4 regions of the Streptomyces sp. NPDC057565 genome follow, and region 1 is predicted to be linked to each of the others. Evidence: riboswitches for the same ligand, from Rfam matches in the RefSeq annotation. Region 1 holds a riboswitch; each other region holds the start of a gene.
What was found. Region 1 has a riboswitch for cobalamin ahead of ACFU8W_RS23190 (ABC transporter substrate-binding protein). Riboswitches for the same ligand answer to the same signal wherever they lie in the genome.

Region 1 (5,480 bases):
ACCCAGACCAGGAACACCGCCCCGGCCAGCGCGGTGACCGGTAGCAGCCGCCGGTGCCCGGAGCCGGTGAGCGCCCGGGCGGCATGGGGCAGCACCAGTCCGACGAAGCCGATGGCGCCCGCCGAGCTGACGAGCGCGGCGGTCAGCAGCGCGGTCGTGCAGAGCAGCACGATCCGGGTGCGGCCGACGTTGACTCCCAGTGCGGCGGCCGCGTCCTGGCCGAAGGCGAAGGCGTCGAGCGTACGGGCGTGGCCCAGACAGATCAGCAGGGTCACGACGAGCACGCTGAAGCAGACCCACACATCGCTCCAGCCGACCCCGCTGAGCGAGCCGAGCAACCAGAACAGCACACCTCGGGTCTGCTCGGCGTCGGCCGAGGTCATCACCACGAAGGAGGTCAGTGCGGAGAACAGCTGCATGGCCGCGACGCCGGAGAGGACGACCCGGTCCGTCGTACCGCCGAGGGTGTGGCTGAGCAGCAGCACCAGGGCGAACGAGCAGAGCGCCCCGATGAATGCCCCGGTCGAGATCGACACCGCTCCCCCGCCCACCCCGAGTACGACGACCACGACCGCGCCCGTCGACGCCCCGGAGGAGACGCCGAGGACGAACGGGTCGGCGAGCGGGTTGCGGAGCAGGGACTGCATGACCGTGCCGCACACCGCGAGCCCGGCGCCGCACACGGCGGCGAGCACAGTACGGGGCATGCGCAGGTTCCAGATGATGCCGTCCCGGATCGGGGTGAGCCGCGAGTCGCCCACCCCGAGATGGGCGGCCACCGCGGACCAGACGTCGGCGACGGAGATCCGGGCGGGGCCGATGGTGACGGCGACGGCAACGGACAACCCGAGCAGGGCGACGCCCGCGGCCCACAGCACACCGTCGCGCAGCCCCCGCGCGCCACCGGCCCTGTGGTGCGTATCGGTTCCGGGTGCCTGCTCCGTACGTACCGCTGCGCCCCGTTCGGTGTCCGTCACCCGGCGAGCCCGAACGTCCGCAGCCCGGCGGCGACCTGTTCCAGGCCTTCGACCGTCCGGATGGACGGGTTCATGGCCTGGCCGCTGAGGAGCACGTACCGCTTGTGCTTGACGGCGTCCATGTTCTTCGTCGCGGGATTGGACTCCAGGAACTCGATCTTCTTCGCGGCGCTCTCGGCGGTCTGTGCCTTGCGCGTCAGATCGCCGATGACCAGGACGTCGGGGTTGCGGTCGGCGACGGTCTCCCAGCTGATCTGCGGCCATTCCTCATGGGTGTCGTCGAAGACGTTCTTCGCTCCGAGCTCCCTGGTGATGACGCCGGGTGCGCCGCAGCAGCCCGCCAGGTACGGGGCCTTGGAGTCGGAGAACCAGTAGAGGAGGGTGGCGTCGGACGCGTCGATGCCGTCGGTGGCCTTCTTCACCCGCTCCCGCAGCCGGGCGACGAGCTCGTCTCCGCGCTGCTGGACGCCGAACACCGCCGCCAGATCGCGCACTTCGCCGTAGACGCTGTCCATGGTCAGTGCTTCGGTACGCGCTCCGTCGCCGCCGCCGCTGTTGTCCTTGCCGGTGCAGTCGGCGGGCGACACGTAGGTGGGGACACCGAGCTCCTCGAACTGCTCTCGGGGGGCGACGCCGCCCTTGGCGAGGGTCGATTCGAACGAGGCGCTGACGAAGTCGGGTTCCTGGTCGAGGACCTTCTCCGACGACGGCCGGTTCTCCGAGAGGCGTGGCACCTTCGCGTTGGCCTTCTCCAGTCCCTTCATCACCGGGTCGGTCCAGGTGGCTGTGGCCGCCAGCCGATCGGCGAGGCCGAGGGAGAGCAGGATCTCCGTCGATCCCTGGTCGACGGAGACGGCGTGGTGCGGTGCGGCTGCGACGGTGACGGTGCGGCCGCAGTTCCTGAGCGTCACCGGATAGCCTTCGCCACCGGCTGACTTGGCTGCAGAGTCGTCGGTCCCTCCGCCGCACGCGGTCAGCAGGAGAAGTGCCGCCGAGAGCAGGGCGGCGGCGCGGACAGGGCTGGCTATGGACGGCACGGAGTCCCTCTGCGTCTCAGGGCCCATGCGCGGAGCCCGGTGTACGGAGTGCTGCCGCCCGGTACCGGGCGGCAGGTGCCAGCAGGTCTTCGGACTCGGGTTCCTTCGGACGGGACGCCTTCCCAGGACATCCGTGGACGTCCCAGTGGCCGTGGCCCCGCCCGTCCCCCTCACCGCTGCGCGTCAGCTCCGGATTCGCACCGGATTCCCTGACCCCTACGTGGAGTTTGACTGGCTTCGGCAAGCTATCACGCTGCCCCGCGCGGCTGGTCGGCGGTGTGGTGGGGCCGCAGGCGCCCCGGCCGTCCCGGCCCGCTCCCCCATGCCTACGGGCGCTGGAGGGCGACCACGGCATTGTGGCCGCCGAACCCGAAGGAGTGGCTCACGGCGCGTCGGACGGGCCGGTGGCGAGGCTGTTCGGTGACGCAGTCGATGTCGAACTCGGGCGCCGGGGCGTCCAGGTTGGCGATCGGCGGTACGACGCCGCGCTGCAGCGTGAGGATCGTCAGCCCCGCCTCGATGGCTCCGGCAGCCCCCATGCAGTGGCCCAGTACCCCCTTGGGGGCGGTGACGGGTGGCCGGTGCGGGTAGGCCCGGCTGATGAGAGCGGCTTCGGTGGCGTCGCCCAGCGGTGTCGACGTGCCGTGCGCGTTGACGTGTTCGACGTCCTCGGCCTCCCAGTCCGCGTCGCGCAGCGCGGCCTCGACCGCGGCCCGGGCGACGGCGCCGGACGGATGCGGACTGGTGGGATGGTGGGCGTCGGTGGTGGCGCCCGTCCCGGCGAGCAGCGCCCGCGGGACCGCTGCCCGGGCCCGTGCGTCGTCCGCCCGTTCCAGCACCATGACGGCGGCACCCTCGCCCATGACGAGACCGGCGCGGTCGGCCGCGAACGGCCGGCAGAGGCGGGCCAGGTCGCCGTCCCTCGTCGCGGCGGCACCGGACCGGGCGAATCCGGTCATGGCGACCGGGAAGACGATCGACTCGGTGGCTCCGGCGATCGCGAGGTCGCACTGCCCGGTGACCAGCAGGTCCCGGGCGACGGAGAGGGCGGTGACCCCGGACGAACAGGCGGTGCACGGCGCCAGGCTGGGACCGGTCGCCCCCATCCGGATGGCGATCTCCGCAGCGGGCATGTTCGGAATGGCGAGGAGGATCCCCGCCGGTGAAGTGGCCCCCGGTCCGCGCCGGTCGAGGGCGACGGCCTGTTCGGTCAGGCCCGCGGAGCCTCCGCTGCTGGTGCCGACGACCACGGCGACCCGGCTGCCGTCCCAGTCGGCCGGGTCCAGTCCGGCGTCCGCGACCGCTTCCCGCGCGGCGAGGACGGCGAACTTGACGTACCTCCCCATCCGGAAGGCCGCACGGCCGCCGACCGCCTCGTCCAGATCGATGCCGGAGACCGTGCAGGCGAAGTCGATCGCGCAGCCTTCGAGCTCGGGGACGGTGCGGGCCGGTGAGACCCCCGCGCACACCCCTTCCCAGGTGGTGTCGGTGTCGTTGCCGACCGGGGTAATCATCCCCAGACCGGTGACGGCGACGGCAGGCCTGTTCATCGGGCGTCGCTCATCGCGGGATCGCCGCTCATCGCAGCATCGATGAACGTCGTGATGTCGGCGAGGGTGGCGTCCTTGTAGAGCTTGTCGGAGTCGGCCTCGACCCCCAGCGTCTCCTTGATGATGACGGCGAACTCGGCGACGGCGAGGGAGTCCATCTCCAGGCTGTCCATCGTGGAACCCGGAAGGATCTCGGCGGCGGGCACCTTGAAGGTGTTCGTGAGAACGTCGGTGATCTTGGGGTGAATCGCGCTCATGATCTTCCTCTTCGCTAGGTCGTACAGGTCGCGCACGTCATGCAGGTTCTGCCGATGCCCGGGACGGCGGAACGCACGGTCCCGACGCCGATGTAACTGACTCCCGATCTGCCGGTTACGCCTTGCGGCGAACCGATTCGCCAACGATCATCCGCGGCTTCGTACAGCACCGGGAAAGGACGGATGCGGTGCCCCCGGTACGCCGGCAGAACGGCCCGGACTCCGAGGGCCCCGCCGCCTCCCGTACCCGGCACGGCTGCCCGGCGGTTCGCTCGCCCGAAGCCTTCAACGCTCCCCCTGCGCCCCGGTGGTGTGCCAGGACGCCTCCGGATCGTCGTACGCATCGACGTAGTCGGCGCCCGCGATGGGCCAGTCCGCGAGCACCTCGTCCGGCAGCGCGAAGGACTCGATCAGGGTGGGCAGATGCCCGGCGACGGCGGCGATGAGCTGCTCGACGGCGTCCGGCAGGGCATTGACCTGATCAGTCGTCAGATGGCCGGCGGCGAGCAGATCGCCACTGTTGCGGGCCACCCACTGAAGGGCGAACAGCCGCTCCAGCTCGGCCAGCCTCTCGCGGCCAGGGCCTTCGGGCAGTTCCGCGACCGCCTCCGCGTACGCCTCGGCCGCCTGTCGGCGGGCGTGCGCCTCGACGCCCCGCAGGGCGGACCCGGACGCCGCGTTCCACCGCGCCAGCGGATCACCGTGCGGTGCGCTGCGCATCCGCTCCCTGGCGCGGGCGAACCAGATGACCTCCACCTGCGCATGCAGCCACCCCAGGAACCGGGGGTCCGTGAGCTCTCCGGTGGCTCGGCCCGAGGTGCCACCGTCCGCGGCCGGTGAGGCGGCGAAGAGCATTTCCGCGGCGGCCTTGGCGTGGATGGCCAGGTTGTCGCCCTCGGCGGTGATCACCGCCTCCGCGCCGGTGATCAGCTCGGTCATGCCGTTGTTCTCCAACAGCGCCTGCGCTCCGCACCGTTCGCGGCATTCGATGACAACGGCACGGGCCTGCCAGGTGATCCACCCCTTCGCGACGGCGACCAGCCGCTCCGCCTCGGCCCGTCCCGTCTCCGTGCCGGCCTCGAGCTGCTCCTCCCAGCGGTCGAGGGCCCTGCGATGCAGCAGGCTCATCGCGAACACCGTGGCCATGGCCTCGGCGAGCGGGCCGTGATGGCTGCGGTGGGCGATCACCCGCACCCGTTCCGTCGCACGTGGCCCGGAGATGTGCCGATGGCCTCCGTAGCGCACGGCGACGGCGAGCGTCGCGCGCGCGGAGCCGACCGCACAGGCACTCATGGAAATCCTGCCGACCGTGACGCGTGCGATCGAGGTGAGGAAGCGACGCCTGCGGTTGGGCAGGACGCTGCTGAACTCCCCGTCGTCGCCGATCCGTCCGTGCTCACCGCCGAGCAGTGCGTCACGCCCCACGAAGACCCGGTCGAAGGAGGTCAGACAGTGGTCGACGGGGCTGCCCAGGCGCGCCGGAAGCCTGCGGACGCGTACCCCCGGGAGAGCGTCCGTGTCGTCGGTGAGCGGCACCAGGAAGAGAAAGACCCCGTGGTCGGCCCCGTCGGCGAGCAGGCGCGCCGCGACCAGTCCTGACTTGGGGCCGCCGGCCGGGCTGGTGTTGGGCATGAACTTCTGTGCCCCGGAGTGCGGGGT
Region 2 (5,480 bases), on a different contig from region 1:
GCTCAACCTATTCCTGCGCAGGCGCGGGCGGTCGGTACCCACGCCAAAAGCTTGGTGGAATGTTCAACCATAATGAGGTGTTGTGCAAGCTGACAGCGGGCTGCGCGAACGATTGGACGCACGGCCCGACGGATCGCCGAAGGCCGCGACCGAGGAGGACAAGTGAACGACACCTATTACGAGTTCGGCACGGCAGCGGACCGCTGGGACCGCGCCCGGATGTTCTTCGAGGCCAAGGAGTACCTGACCGCGGCCCGGATCCTGGGCGGACTGGTCGAGGAAGCGCCGGAGCAGGTCGCGCCGCGGCTGCTGCTGGCCCGCGCCTACTACCACTCGGCGCGGCTCGGCAAGGCCGAGACGGAGCTGCGGGCGGTGCTGGAGCGCGACCCGGTGGAGCACTATGCGCGGCTGATGCTCGGCCGCACCCTGGAGCGGCAGGGCCGGCAGGAGGAGGCGACGCCTCACCTGAGGATGGCGGCGGCGATGTCCGGGGACTTCGGCGAGGACATAAGCAGCTGAGACGGCGGGGCTCCGGGACGGACACTGTCCGACGAGGGACGCCCGCCCTCATTCCCGGCCGCTGTGGGTGCAAGACGGTGGGCCCGGTCGGCGAACGCATGCCGACCGGGCCCACCGCTGCGGACGGACCGTGTCCACATGCGTCGGCCTGGGAGGTGGCGGCTGCGTCGACCGGGGCCCATGTCAGCGGAAGGCCGCCACGTGGTGCTCCGCCCAGTGCGCGAAGGTCAGGGCACTGCTACCCCCCTTCAGGCAGCAAAAATTCCGATAATTCCGGTGCGCCGAAGGTCGCCGCCGTGATAGTCCGACGGGTCATGGGAGATCTTGTGACACCTCGACTCGTACTCCACCCGTTGAGTCCCGCCGAGGCGGAAAACGTAGTGGCCCACCGTCCGGGGCCGGGTGCCCTATGGGCACCGGAGTACCCCACCGACGGCGACACGGCCGGGGCCAGGCATTTCTTGGAGCATTGCGCCGACTCCGGCAACCCCCAGCCGTTCGGCGCCTACGAGATCCGCCTCCGCCAGGACGGGCACGCCATAGGCGGAGTGGGCTTTCACGGCGCTCCGAACGCGGAGGGGCAGGTGACGATCGGCTACGGCCTGACCCCTGCGGCGCGCGGCAAGGGGTACGCCTCCGAGGCGCTGCGAGCGCTGCTGGAGTTCGCCCGCGACGAGGGCATCGCCGCCGTGAACGGCGATGCCGACCTCGACAACATCGCGTCCCAGCGCGTCATGGTGGCGGCAGGCATGCGTTTCGTCAGGGCGGACGACCGGGTCAAGTACTTCATCGTCGAATGGTCGGACACGCCGGAGGTGCCGGACACAACGGAGGTGACGTACGTGGTTGAAGCCACCGCCGCGACGGACGCCGTATAAGAGGAGCTCAGGGGCAGAACCCGCCGGGACGCTCCGGCGGGTTCTGCCGTCATACGGCCGACGAGTCGGCCGGCGCCTCAGCTCGCAGCGGCGCCCGCATGGGACGTGGTACCGCCCCCGGACGTCATCGCACCGGTCTTCGGCACGAGCAGTCGCTCGGTCAGATAGCCGAAGACCAGACCGAAAGTGGTCCACAGCGTGGCCTGAACGGCGAGAGTGGCGAGGCGGAACTCCCACAGCAGACTGGCCGGGAAGTCCTTTCCGACCTCATTGAACGAGGGCAGGAAGGCGTAGGCCAGCCCGATGACGAGCACATAGGCGGCGGACGCCGCAATGGACGCGTTCCAGTTGCCGAGGCGGGGAGCCAGCCGCTTGCCGAAGATGACGGCAGCGACGGCCAGCAGCACGCTGAGGGCGACCATCAGGAAGAACAGGGTGGTGCGTTGGCCGATCGTGTCGGGGTTTCCGACAGCCGGCGGATTGGCCGGGTACTTGAGGAATGGCACGACATACACGGTCAGCAGGGCACCGAACGCAATCAATGCGGCCGTGGCCCTCGGGCCGAACCTGCCGATGCGGCCGAGGGCGTAGCAGAAGACCAGCGCGGCGATGCCGCCGATAGCCACGCCGAAGACCAGGACACCGGTGGCGAGACCCGCGGTGGACTGCATGGTGCGGCTGACGAGCTCCTCGCCGCCGCCGTGGTCGTGGCTGTGAGCCTCTTCGAGGGCGATCGCCGCGTTCACCCGGGATTCACCGAGGAAGTAGGCGACCGCAAGAGCGAGCGCGCCCGCGGTAAGTCCGGCCAGCATGCCGCGGACGAGCAGGGCTCTGACGGATATGGAGTTCATGAGGGGTTCCCCTGAGGTGCGCAGCGTGTCAGTGGCAGGGGAAACCGAGCAGGTGGCGACCGTCGTGAACCCACTCGTGGACACCTTCGCCGGAAATGAGGGCGGTGGCACCCTGCTCGGCGCCGACGAAGTACAGGAGGACGAGCATGAGGATGCCGAAGAAGACCGCCCACGGGGCAATGGCCTTCAGCGAGATGGGGGTGATGGCGGGTGTTGCAACGCTTGCGGGGGCAGCAGTCTGTGCCATGGCAGAACCTCCTGAGGGAACACGCGTCCCGATCGTGGTGCCTGAAGACGACAGTGCCGGGTCTGACTTCCCGTACAGGTACGGGTTCACAGTGGCGCGACCGTGCCGGATTCTCACCGGACTTCCATCACACCGTCGTCATGTTCGTCGCGACCATACCGCCTGCGGGCACCCGCCGCCATGGCGCCATCCGCGGGGCCGGAAGACCCGGAGGCCATGGTGTGCTTACCCGAGAGTCCACAGTTCAGGGAGTTGACACCGGTGTTGACGGTACAGGTGATGTTGATCTCACCGGCGCTCAATGCGGCGCTGCGTGAAGCCCGTTTCGACGGCGACGCCCCGCTCGACGCGTCCGGTGTCCGGCGGGCGCGTGCGGCCGCGGACGCGGTGCCTGCCGCCGACCGCCGGGTGTGCGGCGCGGACGAGCGGTGCGCCGGGACCGCCGAGGCGCTGGGGCTGCGGTCCGAGCCCGAACCGTCCCTCCGTGGCTGGGACTTGGGGCGCTGGAGCGGGCGGCGGCTGGCTGAGGTGAGCGAGGCCGAGCCGGAGGCGGTGTCGGACTGGCTGTCCGGCCCTTCGGCGGCACCGCACGGCGGTGAGTCGCTGCTGGACCTGTGTGCGCGAGTAGGCGGCTGGCTGGACTCGTTGCATCGGGACGGCGCCGGTGACGGCCGCGTGATCGCCGTGGTCGAACCCGCAGTGGTGCGCGCTGCGATCGTGCATGCGCTGGGCCTTCCGCCGCAGGCGTTCTGGCGGTTGGACGTCGCCCCGTTGACGCTGACCGAGCTCAGCGGCCGGTCCGGCCGCTGGAACCTGCGCTGCGGGCGGTCCCTGAGCGCCGGAACCGTCGCCCCGTAACCCGGCGTCGTCCTTCACACCGCCGGACCGGCCCGCCCCGCCCGTGACGTCAGGTCACAGCATCTCTCCGGCGACCGGTCGGTCTGTTCGAGTCCGTCGACGGAGAGACCGAAGCGGGCGTGGAGACGGAGCCCAGGAAGGTGTGAGGACGAGAAGGGGCAGTCCGCCCACCCGCCCCTCCTCTCCGCGCGGGGCCCGTCCGTGGGTCCGCCCATACACCCGTACCGCTCGAGCGATGCGGACAAATGGTACGTAAAATGGCCAAGGCGTTCGAACCCACCTTCTCTTCGGAAGGGCGACCGACCATGACCGATCAAACACAGGTGAAGCGGCCCGAAACCACCCGCTCGCAATCAGAGGCCACGCACGAAGCGGGACCGCACGGTGGAAACCGCCGAACGGAACCCGGGTCGCGGGGCCGAACCACGATCGCCGACGGTGTGGTGGCGAAGATCGCCGGACTGGCGGCCCGGGGTGTGCCCGGAGTCCAGGGCATGGGAGGGGGATTCGCCCGCGGCATGGGGGCCGTGCGGGAGCGGGTGCCCGGAGCGGGAGGTCAATCCGTCACCAGCGGTGTCAAGGTCGAGGTCGGCGAGGTCCAGACGGCGGTCGACCTGTCGATCATCGTCGAATACGGATACCCGATCGTCGAGCTCACGGGCGACGTCCGGACCGAAGTGATCGCCGCCATCGAGCGGATGACCGGCCTGGAGGTCGTGGAGGTCAACATCCTGGTGACCGACGTGAAGCTGCCCGACGAGGAAGAGGAACAGCAGGCGCCGGAGAGGCGGGTCGCGTAGCGGTTCGCCGGACCGGATCGCGCGTGGTCGAGAAGGCCCGTCGGACCGCCTCGTCGGCCCGAAACCCCGGCTGTCCCGTGTGATCCACTGCGGTCCTCCCGGCCAGGGATTCCCGGCCTTGGACGGCACTACGGGCCAGAGCGGTCGTCCGCCACGCGGGGACATGCCCTCCGGCGCATACTCGAAGGTGGCCCTGAAAGATTGGGGGACGCAATGATCGTCCTCGGAGTCATTTTGCTCGTGATCGGCATGGTGGCCGGAATTTCCTTCTTGTGGACCATCGGCGTCGCACTCGTGCTGATCGGTGCGGTCCTCTGGATTCTCGGTGCTGTCGGCCACGGGATCGGTGGACGGCGCCACTACTGGTGAGAGGCGGAAAGAACGCTTCGCCCCGCGAGCTGACCGGCACTTCGGGGACGTAGGTGCAGCGTGCATCTGCGCGGGACGACGCACCCCGGAGACGGGTCCCGACGTCCCTCCGGGGGACGTCGGGACCCGTCGCCGACGCACCGGCTCACCAGCCGTACTCAGCCGCGGTACGCCTCCAGCAGGCGCAGCCACACCTCGCTGATCGTCGGATAGGCGGGGACCGCGTGCCAGAGCCGGTCGATGGGGACCTCACCCGCAACGGCGACCGTCGCCGAGTGCAGCAGCTCGCCGATGCCGGGGCCGACGAAGGTGACGCCGAGTACGATCTCGCGGTCGAGGTCGACGATCATGCGCGCGCGGCCCCGATAGCCGTCCGCGTACAGTCCGGAGCCGGCGACGGCGGCGAGGTCATGGTCGACGGCGCGGACCCGGTGCCCGGCGCGCTCGGCCGCGGCGAGGGTGAGCCCGACGGAAGCGGCCTCCGGGTCGGTGAAGACGACCTGGGGGACGGCCGCGTGGTCGGCGGTGGCTGCGTGTGCGCCCCAGCGCTCGGTCGACAGCGGCGCGGTGCCCTGCGCTCGGGCTGCGATCGCGGCACCCGCGATGCGGGCCTGGTACTTGCCCTGGTGGGTGAGGAGCGCCCGGTGATTGACGTCGCCGACTGCGTACAGCCAGTTGCTGCCCTCGACGCGGCAGCTGTCGTCGACCTTCAGCCAGGATCCGGGCTTCAGTTCCACCGTCTCCAGCCCGAGGCCGTCGGTGCGCGGGGCACGGCCGGTGGCGAAGAGGATCTCGTCGGTCTCGATGCGCTCGCCGTTGTCCAGCTCCACGGTGACCGGCCCGTCGGGGCCGGCACGTCGCACGGAGGTGGCGGAGACGCCCGTACGGATGTCGGCTCCGGCCTCGGTGAGGGCCTCGGCGACCAGCTCGCCCGCGAACGGCTCCATCTTCGGCAGCA
Region 3 (5,480 bases), on a different contig from region 1:
TCCACCTCGTCCTCGATCCGCTCCGCGAGCACCTGGAACCCGCCACAGATGCCGAGCACCGGACGCCCCTGCGCCGCCCGCCGCAGCAGCGCGTCGGCCAGCCCCCGTTCCCGCAGCCAGGCCAGCGCCTTCACCGTCCCGCGCGTGCCGGGCACGATCACCAGATCCGCGTCGGCCAGCTCCTCCGCCCGGTCCACGAACCGGACCACGACACCCGGTTCGGCGGCCAGTGCGTCCACATCGGTGAAGTTCGACATCAGCGGTACGGCGCACACCGCGACCCGCAGCACGTCCTCGCCGTGCGGCGGCGCGACGACCGACTCGCGTACGGCCCCGCGCAGCGAGACCCGCAGTCCGTCCTCCTCGTCGATGCCCAGGCCGTGGGCGAACGGCAGCACTCCGTACGTCCGTCGCCCGGTCAGCCCGTGCAGCATGTCGAGACCCGGCTCCAGGAGCGACACGTCGCCGCGGAACTTGTTGACCAGATAGCCGGCGATCAGCGCCTGGTCCTCGGCGCCGAGCAGTGCCGTCGTGCCGAAGAACGAGGCGAAGACGCCACCGCGGTCGATGTCGCCGACGACGACGACGGGGAACCGCGCGGCCCGCGCGATCCCCATGTTCACGATGTCGGTGCGCCGCAGATTGATCTCGGCCGGGCTGCCCGCCCCCTCGCAGATCACTGCGTCATAGGTGCCCCGAAGCTGCTCCAGGCAGTCCACGACCGTACCGAGGAGGGATTCCTGTCGCCCCCCGTGGTAACCGCGCGCGCTCATCTCGCCCACCGGCCTGCCCATCAGGACGACCTGACTGGACCGGTCGCTGCCGGGCTTGAGCAGTACCGGGTTCATCAGCGCGGTCGGTTCCACCCGCGCGGCCTGCGCCTGCATCGCCTGCGCTCGCCCGATCTCCGCACCCTCGCGGGTCACGAACGAGTTCAGCGACATGTTCTGCGCCTTGAACGGCGCGACCTTCACGCCCTGGCGCACCAGCCACCGGCAGATGCCTGCGGTGACGACGCTCTTGCCCGCGTCCGACGTGGTTCCGGCGACCAGCAGTCCGCCGCTCATTTCCCGCTCCGTCCCGCGGCCGGACGCCGCCCCGAGGGCGACCACCGTCCCGCGATCAGCCGGCCCGCCGCGCACACGCCGAGGGCCAGCACCCCCACCCGGCGCGACAGCCGCACCGCGCGCTCGATGTCCCCGGTCTCCACCGCACGGCCGGTCGCGCCGTTCAGTACCGGCCGGTGCTCGACACGTCCGCCGTACGCGAGGGTCCCGCCGAGCCGTACGCCGAGCGCCCCCGCGAACGAGGCCTCCACCGGACCCGCGTTGGGGCTCGGATGCCTGCCCGCGTCCGCCCGCCAGGCCCGCAACGCTCGACGTGGCTGCCCCCCGGCAACCACGGCGAGCACGGCGGTGAGCCGGGCGCCGGGCCAGCCCGCGACGTCGTCCAGGCGGGCCGAGGCCCAGCCGTAGCGCAGATGGCGGGGCGACTTGTGCCCGACCATCGCGTCGAGGGTGTTGACGGCGCGGAAGGCGACGAGTCCGGGTACGCCACCCAGCGCGCCCCACACCAGCGCGCCGACCACCGCGTCCGAGGTGTTCTCGGCCACGGACTCCACCACGGCGCGCGCGATCTGCGGCCCGTCGAGGGAGTGCGGGTCGCGCCCGCACAGATGGGGGAGCCGCTCCCGGGCCAGCTCGATGTCACCGGCGGCGAGCGCGCCACCGATGGCGCGCGCCTCGCGACCCAGCGAGGTGCCGCCGACGACGGACCAGGTGGCGGCCGCGGCCAGGGCGACGGAGGCGGCGGGATGACGGCGTACGGCACGGGCGGCCAGCGCGGCTCCACCCGCGGCGCCTCCGGCGCAGACCAGGGTGTGCAGGGCGCCCCACCCGCGGTGGTCGCGCCACAGGCGCCGTTCGACGCCTGCCGCGGCCCGCCCGAATGCGGCGACCGGATGCCCCCGGCGGGGATCACCGAGCAGCAGATCGCCGATCAGACCGGCGGCGGCGCCGTACGCGAAGATGCGGTCGGCTCGCACGGCTCAACCGGCCGAACTGCCTCGAAGGACCTTCGTACAGCCGGCTCCTGGTGGGAGCGGCACAGAAACGGCGGACGCACGGCAGCCGGGCATGGCGATATGTCCTCACTCAGGGTCCGCGCCCTGGTTCGACGTGACCGGCGGCGAGAGTCTCCTGGCTCCCGGATCCGCAGTTCCCCCGGCCTTCCAGCCCGCATGCGCGAGCCGTGACTTCCGGTGTGGGGGACTGCTCCCCGGTGACAGTGGCGGGACCGCGCCGGATTCGCACCGGCTTCCTCTGCTGTCGCCGTAAATGGCTCCGGCAGTCCACCACGCTGCGCGAACGCCCGTCAACCTGGCGTTGACCTGCGGCGGTGCAGTGTGCGCAGACGCACATCGGGCCGGACACACGTGAGGTGTGTCCGGCCCGACGGGGGAGCGCGGGAAGGGGCTCAGGCGACGATCAGATAGATCCCGTACGCGACCGCGGCCGCGCAGAGCCCGAAGCAGAGGTACGCACCCGCACGGGCGAGCACCAGGGAGCCTCCGGTGGAGCCGCCCTGCGCGGCCGGTTCGGCCTGCTTGGAGAGTCCGACGATGCCCAGGGTGAAGAGGCCCACCAGTGCGACGGTGACGACGAGCGAGACGCCGAAAACGGAGCCGAGAGCTGCCCAGTCGATGTTCATGGTGATCTGTCCTTACACCGTGGCGGGCCGCGCCGGATCGGCGGCGACGGTTCCGGGCTGGGCCGGGATGGTGGTCTTGAGGTCCGTGGTCGTGTCCACTGCCGTGGCGACCGCGGCCGCCCCGGCGGGCGGCGGGGTGACGGCCGCGATGGCGGTGGTGATGACACCCGCCGGCTCGGCGTCCTCGCCGTCGGGCGCGACATCGTCGTGCCCGACCGGCTTGCGCCGGGACACCAGCCAGATCGCTCCGGAGCCCGCGACGAGCAGGACGGCGACGACGGTGACACCCCAGGTGCCCTGCTTGGTGAGGAACTCCGCGCCCGCGCCGACCAGACCCGCGGCCGGCAGGGTCAGACCCCAGGCGACGAACATCCGGGTGGCGGTGGACCAGCGGACCACACCGCCCCGGCGGCCGAGCCCCGCACCCATCACGGCGCCGGAGCAGGACTGGGTGGTGGAGAGGGAGAAGCCGAGGTGCGAGGAGGCCAGGATGACTGTGGCCGCACTGGTCTGGGCGGCGAAGCCCTGCGGCGGCTTGAGCTCGGTGAGGCCGCTGCCCATGGTGCGGATGATGCGCCAGCCACCCAGATAGGTGCCGAGTGCGATGGCCAGACCGGCGGAGACGATGACCCAGACCGGCGGGTTCGAGCCGGGGGACAGGACCCCACCGGTGACCAGGGCCAGGGTGATGATGCCCATGGTCTTCTGCGCGTCGTTGGTGCCGTGGGCGAGCGAGACCAGTCCGGCCGAGGCGATCTGGCCGGCCCGGTAGCCCTTGGCGGTGGCCTTCTCCTGGGCGTCGTTACGGATCCCGCCGCCGATCCGGTAGGTCAGCCTGGTCGCCAGCAGTGCGGCGAGACCGGCGACGACCGGGGCGGCGACCGCGGGAAGCAGCACCTTGGTGACGACGGTGCCGCCGTCGACCGAGGACCAGCCCGCCGACATCACCGCGGCACCGATCAGGCCGCCGAAGAGTGCGTGGGACGAACTGGACGGCAGCCCGACCAACCAGGTCAGCAGATTCCACAGAATGGCGCCGACGAGGGCCGCGAAGATGACTTCTGTCCGTAGCCCGTCCTCGTTGATGATCCCGCCGGAGATCGTTTTGGCGACCTCCACCGACAGGAACGCGCCGACGAGGTTGAGAGCGGCGGACATGGCCACCGCTGTCTTGGGTTTGAGGGCACCGGTCGAGATGGTGGTCGCCATCGCGTTCGCGGTGTCATGGAAACCGTTCGTGAAATCGAACACTAGAGCTGTCACGATCACAATCGCGAGTAGCAGCGTGATGTGTTCCATTTACCCAGGCAATCGTTCGACGTCATTGGCACGTGGAACGTAGGCAACCTGGGTGAACGGAAGATGAACTGAGTGGGGCCCTGTGGTGACCCAAAACGGAGTTGAGTCGTTCTCTTTGTCGGACCACCGACAGCCGATGCGGGGCGCAGCGCCTGCCGTGGCCGGATTTCGCCTCTCCCGCCCCGCGTTGCGCCCCGCGATCCGAGGCCGGGAAACCCTCGAAAAGAGATGTGGGTCACCCGGGGTCCCCTATCGCGACGGCCCCGCTGACAGGATTCCCCCATGAGGGATCATCACGAGGGCGCACACGACGGCCATAACGGCCATAACGGGCACGACGCGAACGATGCGCGCGACGCGATCGAGCAGGCCTGGAACGGTGTCGTCGCCACCGCCCGCAGGACCGCGACGGAGGGCCTTGTCGTCGGCACCTCGGGCAATGTGTCGGCGCGGGTCGGCGACCTCGTCCTGGTCACGCCGAGCGGTGTGCCGTACGACCGGCTCGGCCCCGGCGACACCGTGGCCGTCGACCTCCACGGCAACCAGGTGCTCGGCGTCCTTGCCCCGACCAGCGAACTCCCGCTCCACCTGGCGGTCTACCGCCACACCGACGCCGCCGCCGTCGTGCACACCCACGCCGTGCACGCCACGGCCGTCTCCACCCTCGTCCCCGAGGTCCCGCTGGTGCACTACGCCGCCGCCATGCTCGGCGGCCCCGTCCGTACCGCGGCCTATGCGCGCTACGGAACGCAGGAGCTGGCCGACCACATGCTGGCCGCCCTGCGCGACCGCACGGGCTGTCTGCTCCGCAACCACGGAACGGTCACCTACGGATCCACCCTCGACCAGGCCTACGACCGCACCGCCCAGCTGGAATGGATGTGCAGGCTCTGGCTCACCGCGAGCTCGGTACCCGGCCACACCCCGTCCCTGCTCTCCCTCGCTCAGCTGCGCGACGTGCAGGACGCCCTGAAGGGGTACGGACAACCCGGCTGACCGGGAGCGGGCGGCCCGGTGAGCCACCGGACGGCCCCCGTCCACTGGCCGGGCACGGCACACCCCCCGACACTGAAGCAGTGCGCCCGGCTACAGCGACGGCAGCGGCCGTCACCACCATCCTCGGCGTCGGCGCGGCAGCGGTCGTGGCCGGCCGGTACGCCAGCGACGTCGCCCTGAGGGCGCCGTCCGGACGTCCGCTCCCTGCCGACCGGAAACTCACCGTGCACGCCACGGCGGCCGGGCAGGTCACACTGACCCGCTCCTTCGCCGCGCTCCGGCCCGGTACGTACGGACTGGTGGGCGACGGCGTCCAGGCCGTCGTCGGCCCGGTCATCGAGCAGGCGCCGCACGCCGCCGACACAGTCGTACGCAGACTGGAACGCGTCAACGACGGCAGCCTGGAACCCGGCGCCCAGGTCCGGATCACCCCCGCGCTGTACAGCGGCGACCCCGGCACGGCACTCGGCCTCGAC
Region 4 (5,480 bases), on a different contig from region 1:
TCATCCGCGCCGGCGGCGGGCCTGCAGGACGGCGGCGATGCCGAGCAGCAGGACGGCACCGAGCCCGACGAGCACGCCGGTGGACGGACCGCTGCGCCCGTTCCCGGGGTGGGAGGACGAGGGAGAGGCGGACGCCGTGTGCCCGCTGCCGGAGACCTGCTCACCGCAGCCCGAGGCGGGGTAGCCGGAGATGGCGCAGAGCAGGGCGTCGCTGCTGTAGCGCAGCGGCTTGGCCACCGAGGCGAGCGCCTCGGCGGTACTCGCCCCGGGGGCGACCTGCGCACAGGCGGTGCGCAGCGCGGGCGGCGTCTCCCCGGCCGGGGCGTCCGCCGCCGTGCCGGGGTCGATGACGAGCGCGACGCGCTTGGTGCCGTCCTTGGCGGGGGTGTCCGCGCAGACCGTCGCGAAGTCGGGGCTGCGGCGCGGCTTCGCCGAGTCCTGGGAGTCCTCGCTCACGGAGAACCGGAAGCCCTGCACCGCCCCGTCGTCGGGCCGGACGAGCGAGGGTCCCTGGGTGGCGTAGGCCCAGCCGGACCCCTTGCCCTCCCAGAACGACCAGTAGCGGTAGCCGGCCGCATGGGCGGTGCCCGCGCCGAGCACGGTCAGAGCGGCGCCGAGCACCAGCAGCAGCGCGACGGCCACCCGTCCGCCGAAGGCATGCCCCGCACGATTCCCCGCCCGGTTCACGGCTGCTTCCGGCGGCTGCTGATCAGGAAACCGATGCCCGCACCGGCGGCGAGACCGATACCGACCAGCCACCACACCCCGAGACCGGCGTCGTCGCTGGTGCCGTCCTGGGCCGAGAAGTCGTCCGGGGTCGCACTGGGCGTGATGACGGCGGCGGGCGCGGGACCGCTCGCGTTCAGCTCCCGGATCAGGTCGACGCCACCGAAGTCGCGGGCGTCGGCGCCGGTCGCGTGCGCGGCCAGGACCAGCTGGGCATAGGCGGCCGGGCCGCTCTCCTCGGCCCAGCTCCTGGAGTTCTTCTGCAGCCAGCCGACCGCGTCGGCCGCCTTGTTCTTGTGGCCCGCGGAGGCCAGGGCGACGACCGCGTCCGCGGTGTTGCCGAAGTCGGGCTGCGGGGTGGTGTCGTCGGAGCCCGGCATCGGCGGCAGGTTCAGATGGTTGCCGTTCTTCGCGAGGGCGCCCGCGAGGTGGAAGGCGCCGTTCTGGGCAGCCTGCTCCGGCTTGACGACGTCGCTCGTCCGGCAGGCCGGCGGCTTGCCCTCGACCGTGGCGTTGTCCCCGGCGGCCAGCCCCTTGCCCATCGAGCCGAGCACGGCGGCCGCGGTGGCATCCGCGTTCGCGGCGAGCTTCCCGGCCTTGTCGGGCTGGTACGCGAACGCGCCCCCGTCCTTGCCGCCGCACGGGATCGCGAGCGCGAGCAGTGCGTCGTACGGGGTTTTGCCGCCCGGATTCGTCATGTCGCCGATCCGCTGGCCCTGCCGGGCCAGCGCGCCGATCACGATCGAGGTGGAGTTGGCGTCGCTGGGGGAACCCGCGTTGTAGCCCCAGCCGCCGTCCTCGTTCTGGATGGACTTCAGCCAGCGGACGCCGTTGTTCACGATGTCGCCGTGCCCGCCGATTTCCGCCAGCGCCTGCACCGCGGCGGCGGTCGCATTGGTGTCCAGCATGGTCTTGGCGTCGCACGGCTTGGAGACATCGGCGCGGTACGAGGCGTAGGCGCCGCTCGCGCACTGCTGGGCGATCAGCCAGTCCACCGACTTCGTCGCGGGCACGACCCCCTCGACGCGCTGGGCGAGGAAGGCCAGCGACTGCCGCCAGACCCCGTCGTACGTCGGGTCCTTGGTTCCGTACAGCCCGGAGGGCAGCGCGACGGACGGGGTGGGGGAGGGGGACGGTGCCGCGACCGCGGCCGGGGCAGCGGCCGCACAGAGCACGGTGGCGGTGGCGGCGAGCGCTGCTGCGCTGCGGCGTACGGTCATGGCGGGCTGAGCCTCTCCTGGTGGGAAACCGGGCACAGGCACACTCAGGCACCAGGCTCCGGCCCCGTATTCCTCGACGGTGCCGGCCACCGGGGTTCCGGTGACGCGAGCCGGTCACGACCGCGGACAGGGCAGCCCGACTCACCGCTGTGTCAGCGGCTCACGGTTGCGTGGTCAGTGCCGGATTCGCACCGGCTTCCCCCTGAACGGGCATGATGACGACTCGCACATTCTACCGGGGCGTAGCCGGCCCCTTCCGGGCGGAGGGCTGCCTCACACAGCGACGTACGTCACGGGTCCGCTGCCCGGCACCGCCTCCGCGCGCCCCAGCTTCACCAGCCGGCGCACATGAGCCTCCGCCTCGGAGACGGCGATGTTCCGCGAACCGTACGGGATCTGCTCCCAGGGCCGGTTCCACTCCATCCGCTCGGCCAGTTGCCATGGCGTCAACGGGGTGGCGAGCAGGGCGAGCAGTCCGGTCAGCCGCTCCTCGTGATGGTCGAGGAGTTCCCCTACGCGCCCCGCCGCGTCCGCGAACGGGTGCTGGTGGGCGGGGAGCACCTCGGCGACCCCGAGCCGGCCGATGCGCTCCAGCGAGTCCAGGTAGTCGCCCAGGGGGTCGGTGACCGTCGCATCGTCCGGGTCCTCGTACAGCCCGATGTGGGGGCTGATGCCGGGCAGCAGATGGTCACCGGAGAAGAGACGGCCGCGGCCGGGCAGACCGGCCGGGTGGTCCTCCTCCAGGTGCAGGCAGACATGGCCGGGGGTGTGGCCCGGCGTCCAGATCGCCCGGAGCCGCCGGCCCGCGAGGTCGAGCAGCTCGCCGGGGACGATCTCGCGGTCCGGGAGGGCGGCGCGCAGTCCGGGGAGCGTGCGCATCCGGCCGCCCGTGCGGGCGGCGCGCAACGGGGCGAGGTGCTCCTCCGGTGCGCCGACCGCGGCGAGCTTCGCCGCGAGGTAGCTCAACCAGGTGCCCGGTTCGGATTCGCGGGTGCGGCGCACGATCGCGGTGTCCGCGGCGTGCATCGCGATCCACGCCCCCGATGCCTCGCGGACCTGTCCGGAGAGTCCGTGGTGGTCGGGGTGGTGGTGGGTGATGACCACGCCGTGGATGCCTGCGATGTCCACACCGACGGCGGCGACTCCGGCGACCAGGGTGTCCCAGGCGTCGGGGTCGTCCCAGCCGGTGTCGACGAGGACCGGCCCGCGGTCGGTGTCGAGGACATGCACCAGGGTGTGGCCGAGCGGGTTGTCCGGGATCGGGACCTTGATGGACCACACGCCGCCGCCGTGCTCGGTCACCTGTGTCATGGGCTCCCCATCTCTCGCGTCGGCCGGGCCGCGCTGTGCCACCCCTACTGTAACGAGAACTTGTTCCATTAGTAGCCCAAGTCGACCATCCGTGCGGGGGTGTTGCAGCGCCCCCGTCCGGGGCGTGGACTCCTGGAACTGGAACTGGTATCAGTTCTGACACGGAGTCAGATATGAAATCAGGTGTGGAGTCGGTACGTGCCGGGTCGCGGGAGGCAGCAGCCATGACCGAGCTTGTGGAACACGGAAAACTGTTCATCGGCGGGGAGTTGGTCGATCCGCTCGGCCGGGACGTCATCGAGGTGATATCGCCCCACACCGAGCAGGTCATCGGTCGGGTGCCGCACGCCTGTGAAGCGGATGTGGACCGGGCTGTCGCCGCCGCCCGCCGGGCCTTCGACGAAGGGCCCTGGCCGCGCGCGTCCCTGAACGAGCGGATCGAGGTGATCACGCGGATCAAGGACGCGTTCGCCGTGCGGCACGAGGAGATCGCCCGCGTGATCAGCTCCGAGAACGGAACTCCGTACAGCTCCAGTGTGATGGTGCAGGCGCTCGCCGCGATGATGGTGTGGGACGCGGCGATCACCGTCGCCCGCACCTTCCCGTACGAGGAGCGCCGCGACGGCGTCCTCGGGCCGCTGCTGGTGCGCCGGGAGCCGGTCGGGGTGGTCGCGGCCGTCGTGCCGTGGAATGTCCCGCAGTTCACCGCCGCCGCCAAGCTCGCGCCCGCGCTCCTGGCAGGCTGCTCCGCCGTGCTCAAGGTCTCGCCCGAATCGCCCCTGGACGCCTACATCCTGGCCGAGATCGCCGCCGAGGCCGGGCTCCCCGAAGGGGTGCTGTCGATCCTTCCGGCGGACCGCGAGGTGAGCGAGTACCTGGTCGGCCATCCGGGCGTCGACAAGGTGTCGTTCACCGGCTCGGTCGCGGCGGGCCGCCGGGTCATGGAGGTCGCCTCACGGAACCTCACCGGTGTCACCCTGGAGCTCGGTGGCAAGTCCGCCGCTGTCATCCTTCCCGACGCCGATCTGGACACGGCCGTCGCCGGCATCGTCCCGTTCGCCTGGATGATCAACGGCCAGGCGTGCGTCGCCCAGACCCGCATCCTCGTCCCGCACTCCCGCTACGACGAGACCGCCGAGGCGTTCGCCGCCGCGGCGGGTGCACTGAAGGTCGGTGACCCGCTCGACCCCGCCACCGAACTCGGCCCCCTGGTCGCGCGGCGCCAGCAGCAGCGCTCCCTCGACTACATCCGGATCGGCCAGGAGGAAGGCGCCAAGATCCTTACGGGCGGCGGCCGTCCGGCCTCCCGGGAGCGCGGCTGGTACGTCGAGCCGACCCTCTTCGGATCCGTCGACAACTCCATGCGCATCGCCCGCGAGGAGATCTTCGGGCCGGTCGTCTGCCTGCTGCCGTACGGCGACGAAGCGGAGGCGGTGAAGATCGCCAACGACTCCGAGTACGGGCTCAGCGGCAGCGTCTGGACCGCTGACACCGAGCGCGGCATCGACATCGCCCGCCGGGTGAGGACGGGCACGTACAGCGTGAACACCTTCAGTCTCGACATGCTCGGGCCGTTCGGCGGCTACAAGAACTCCGGCCTGGGGCGGGAGTTCGGACCCGAGGGGTACGGCGAGTACTTCGAGCACAAGATGATCCATCTGCCCGCCGGGTACCGGCCCGCGCAGCCCGGCCCGCAGGAGGGGTGATGGGGGACCGCTGGCATGTGGAGGTCGACCGGAGCGTCTGCATCGGCTCCGGGATGTGCGTGAACCACGCTCCGGACGGCTTCCGGCTGGACTCCGCCCGGCAGTCCCACCCGGGCGATCCGGAGACCGATGCCAACGAGCGGGTGCTCGCGGCGGCGGAAGGATGTCCCGTCGAAGCGATCACGCTGACGCTGGCCGATTCGGGCGAGGTGGTCTTCCCGCCGGAGGACTGACGGCCGGTCAAGGATGTTCGGGATCGGTGTGCGTGGTGACCGTCACCGCGTACGGCAGCGGCAACTGCATCGGTTTGTCGAACGGATACTTCGATCGGTATGTCAATGGAGCCGGTAGCTACACCGGTTGGTTCGCCGTCACCAACTGGCCGACAAGCGCGAGGTGCAGCCCGGCACGGGCCCCCGGGCTGCACGGCGGAGCTCCCGGCCCCTCAGGCGGTACAGCCGGTGTCGGCGATGACGAACCAGCCCGCCGGTGACTCCCGCAGGGTGTGCGTGACGAA

Region 2: linked by a shared signal. The riboswitch ahead of ACFU8W_RS01775 (CbtB-domain containing protein) and the one ahead of ACFU8W_RS23190 (ABC transporter substrate-binding protein) in region 1 are both predicted to bind cobalamin.
Region 3: linked by a shared signal. The riboswitch ahead of ACFU8W_RS37135 (cobalamin biosynthesis protein) and the one ahead of ACFU8W_RS23190 (ABC transporter substrate-binding protein) in region 1 are both predicted to bind cobalamin.
Region 4: linked by a shared signal. The riboswitch ahead of ACFU8W_RS07460 (prenyltransferase/squalene oxidase repeat-containing protein) and the one ahead of ACFU8W_RS23190 (ABC transporter substrate-binding protein) in region 1 are both predicted to bind cobalamin.

What each region holds. Positions count from the first base shown of each region.
Region 1 is NZ_JBHVFU010000012.1:199,153-204,632, reverse strand. It holds gene ACFU8W_RS23195 (FecCD family ABC transporter permease) at 1-890, opposite strand, end outside; gene ACFU8W_RS23190 (ABC transporter substrate-binding protein) at 974-2,041, opposite strand; cobalamin riboswitch at 2,077-2,265, opposite strand; gene ACFU8W_RS23185 (beta-ketoacyl-[acyl-carrier-protein] synthase family protein) at 2,341-3,564, opposite strand; gene ACFU8W_RS23180 (acyl carrier protein) at 3,561-3,821, opposite strand; gene ACFU8W_RS23175 (acyl-CoA dehydrogenase) at 4,107-5,480, opposite strand, start outside.
Region 2 is NZ_JBHVFU010000001.1:409,744-415,223, reverse strand. It holds gene ACFU8W_RS01790 (tetratricopeptide repeat protein) at 163-519, shown strand; gene ACFU8W_RS01785 (GNAT family N-acetyltransferase) at 900-1,397, shown strand; gene ACFU8W_RS01780 (CbtA family protein) at 1,475-2,248, opposite strand; gene ACFU8W_RS01775 (CbtB-domain containing protein) at 2,277-2,495, opposite strand; adenosylcobalamin (AdoCbl) riboswitch at 2,498-2,648, opposite strand; gene ACFU8W_RS01770 (histidine phosphatase family protein) at 2,775-3,353, shown strand; gene ACFU8W_RS01765 (Asp23/Gls24 family envelope stress response protein) at 3,659-4,153, shown strand; gene ACFU8W_RS01760 (hypothetical protein) at 4,355-4,522, shown strand; gene ACFU8W_RS01755 (dihydrolipoyl dehydrogenase family protein) at 4,681-5,480, opposite strand, start outside.
Region 3 is NZ_JBHVFU010000038.1:15,544-21,023, forward strand. It holds partial or broken gene ACFU8W_RS37130 (cobyric acid synthase) at 1-1,067, opposite strand, end outside; gene ACFU8W_RS37135 (cobalamin biosynthesis protein) at 1,064-2,044, opposite strand; cobalamin riboswitch at 2,192-2,323, opposite strand; gene ACFU8W_RS37140 (hypothetical protein) at 2,476-2,709, opposite strand; gene ACFU8W_RS37145 (anion permease) at 2,722-4,008, opposite strand; gene ACFU8W_RS37150 (class II aldolase/adducin family protein) at 4,291-5,004, shown strand; gene ACFU8W_RS37155 (alpha/beta hydrolase) at 5,085-5,480, shown strand, end outside.
Region 4 is NZ_JBHVFU010000003.1:41,424-46,903, forward strand. It holds gene ACFU8W_RS07450 (energy-coupling factor transporter transmembrane component T) at 1-4, opposite strand, end outside; gene ACFU8W_RS07455 (SCO2322 family protein) at 1-687, opposite strand; gene ACFU8W_RS07460 (prenyltransferase/squalene oxidase repeat-containing protein) at 684-1,946, opposite strand; cobalamin riboswitch at 2,054-2,188, opposite strand; gene ACFU8W_RS07465 (MBL fold metallo-hydrolase) at 2,220-3,257, opposite strand; gene ACFU8W_RS07470 (aldehyde dehydrogenase) at 3,482-4,963, shown strand; gene ACFU8W_RS07475 (ferredoxin) at 4,963-5,196, shown strand; gene ACFU8W_RS07480 (PHB depolymerase family esterase) at 5,409-5,480, opposite strand, start outside.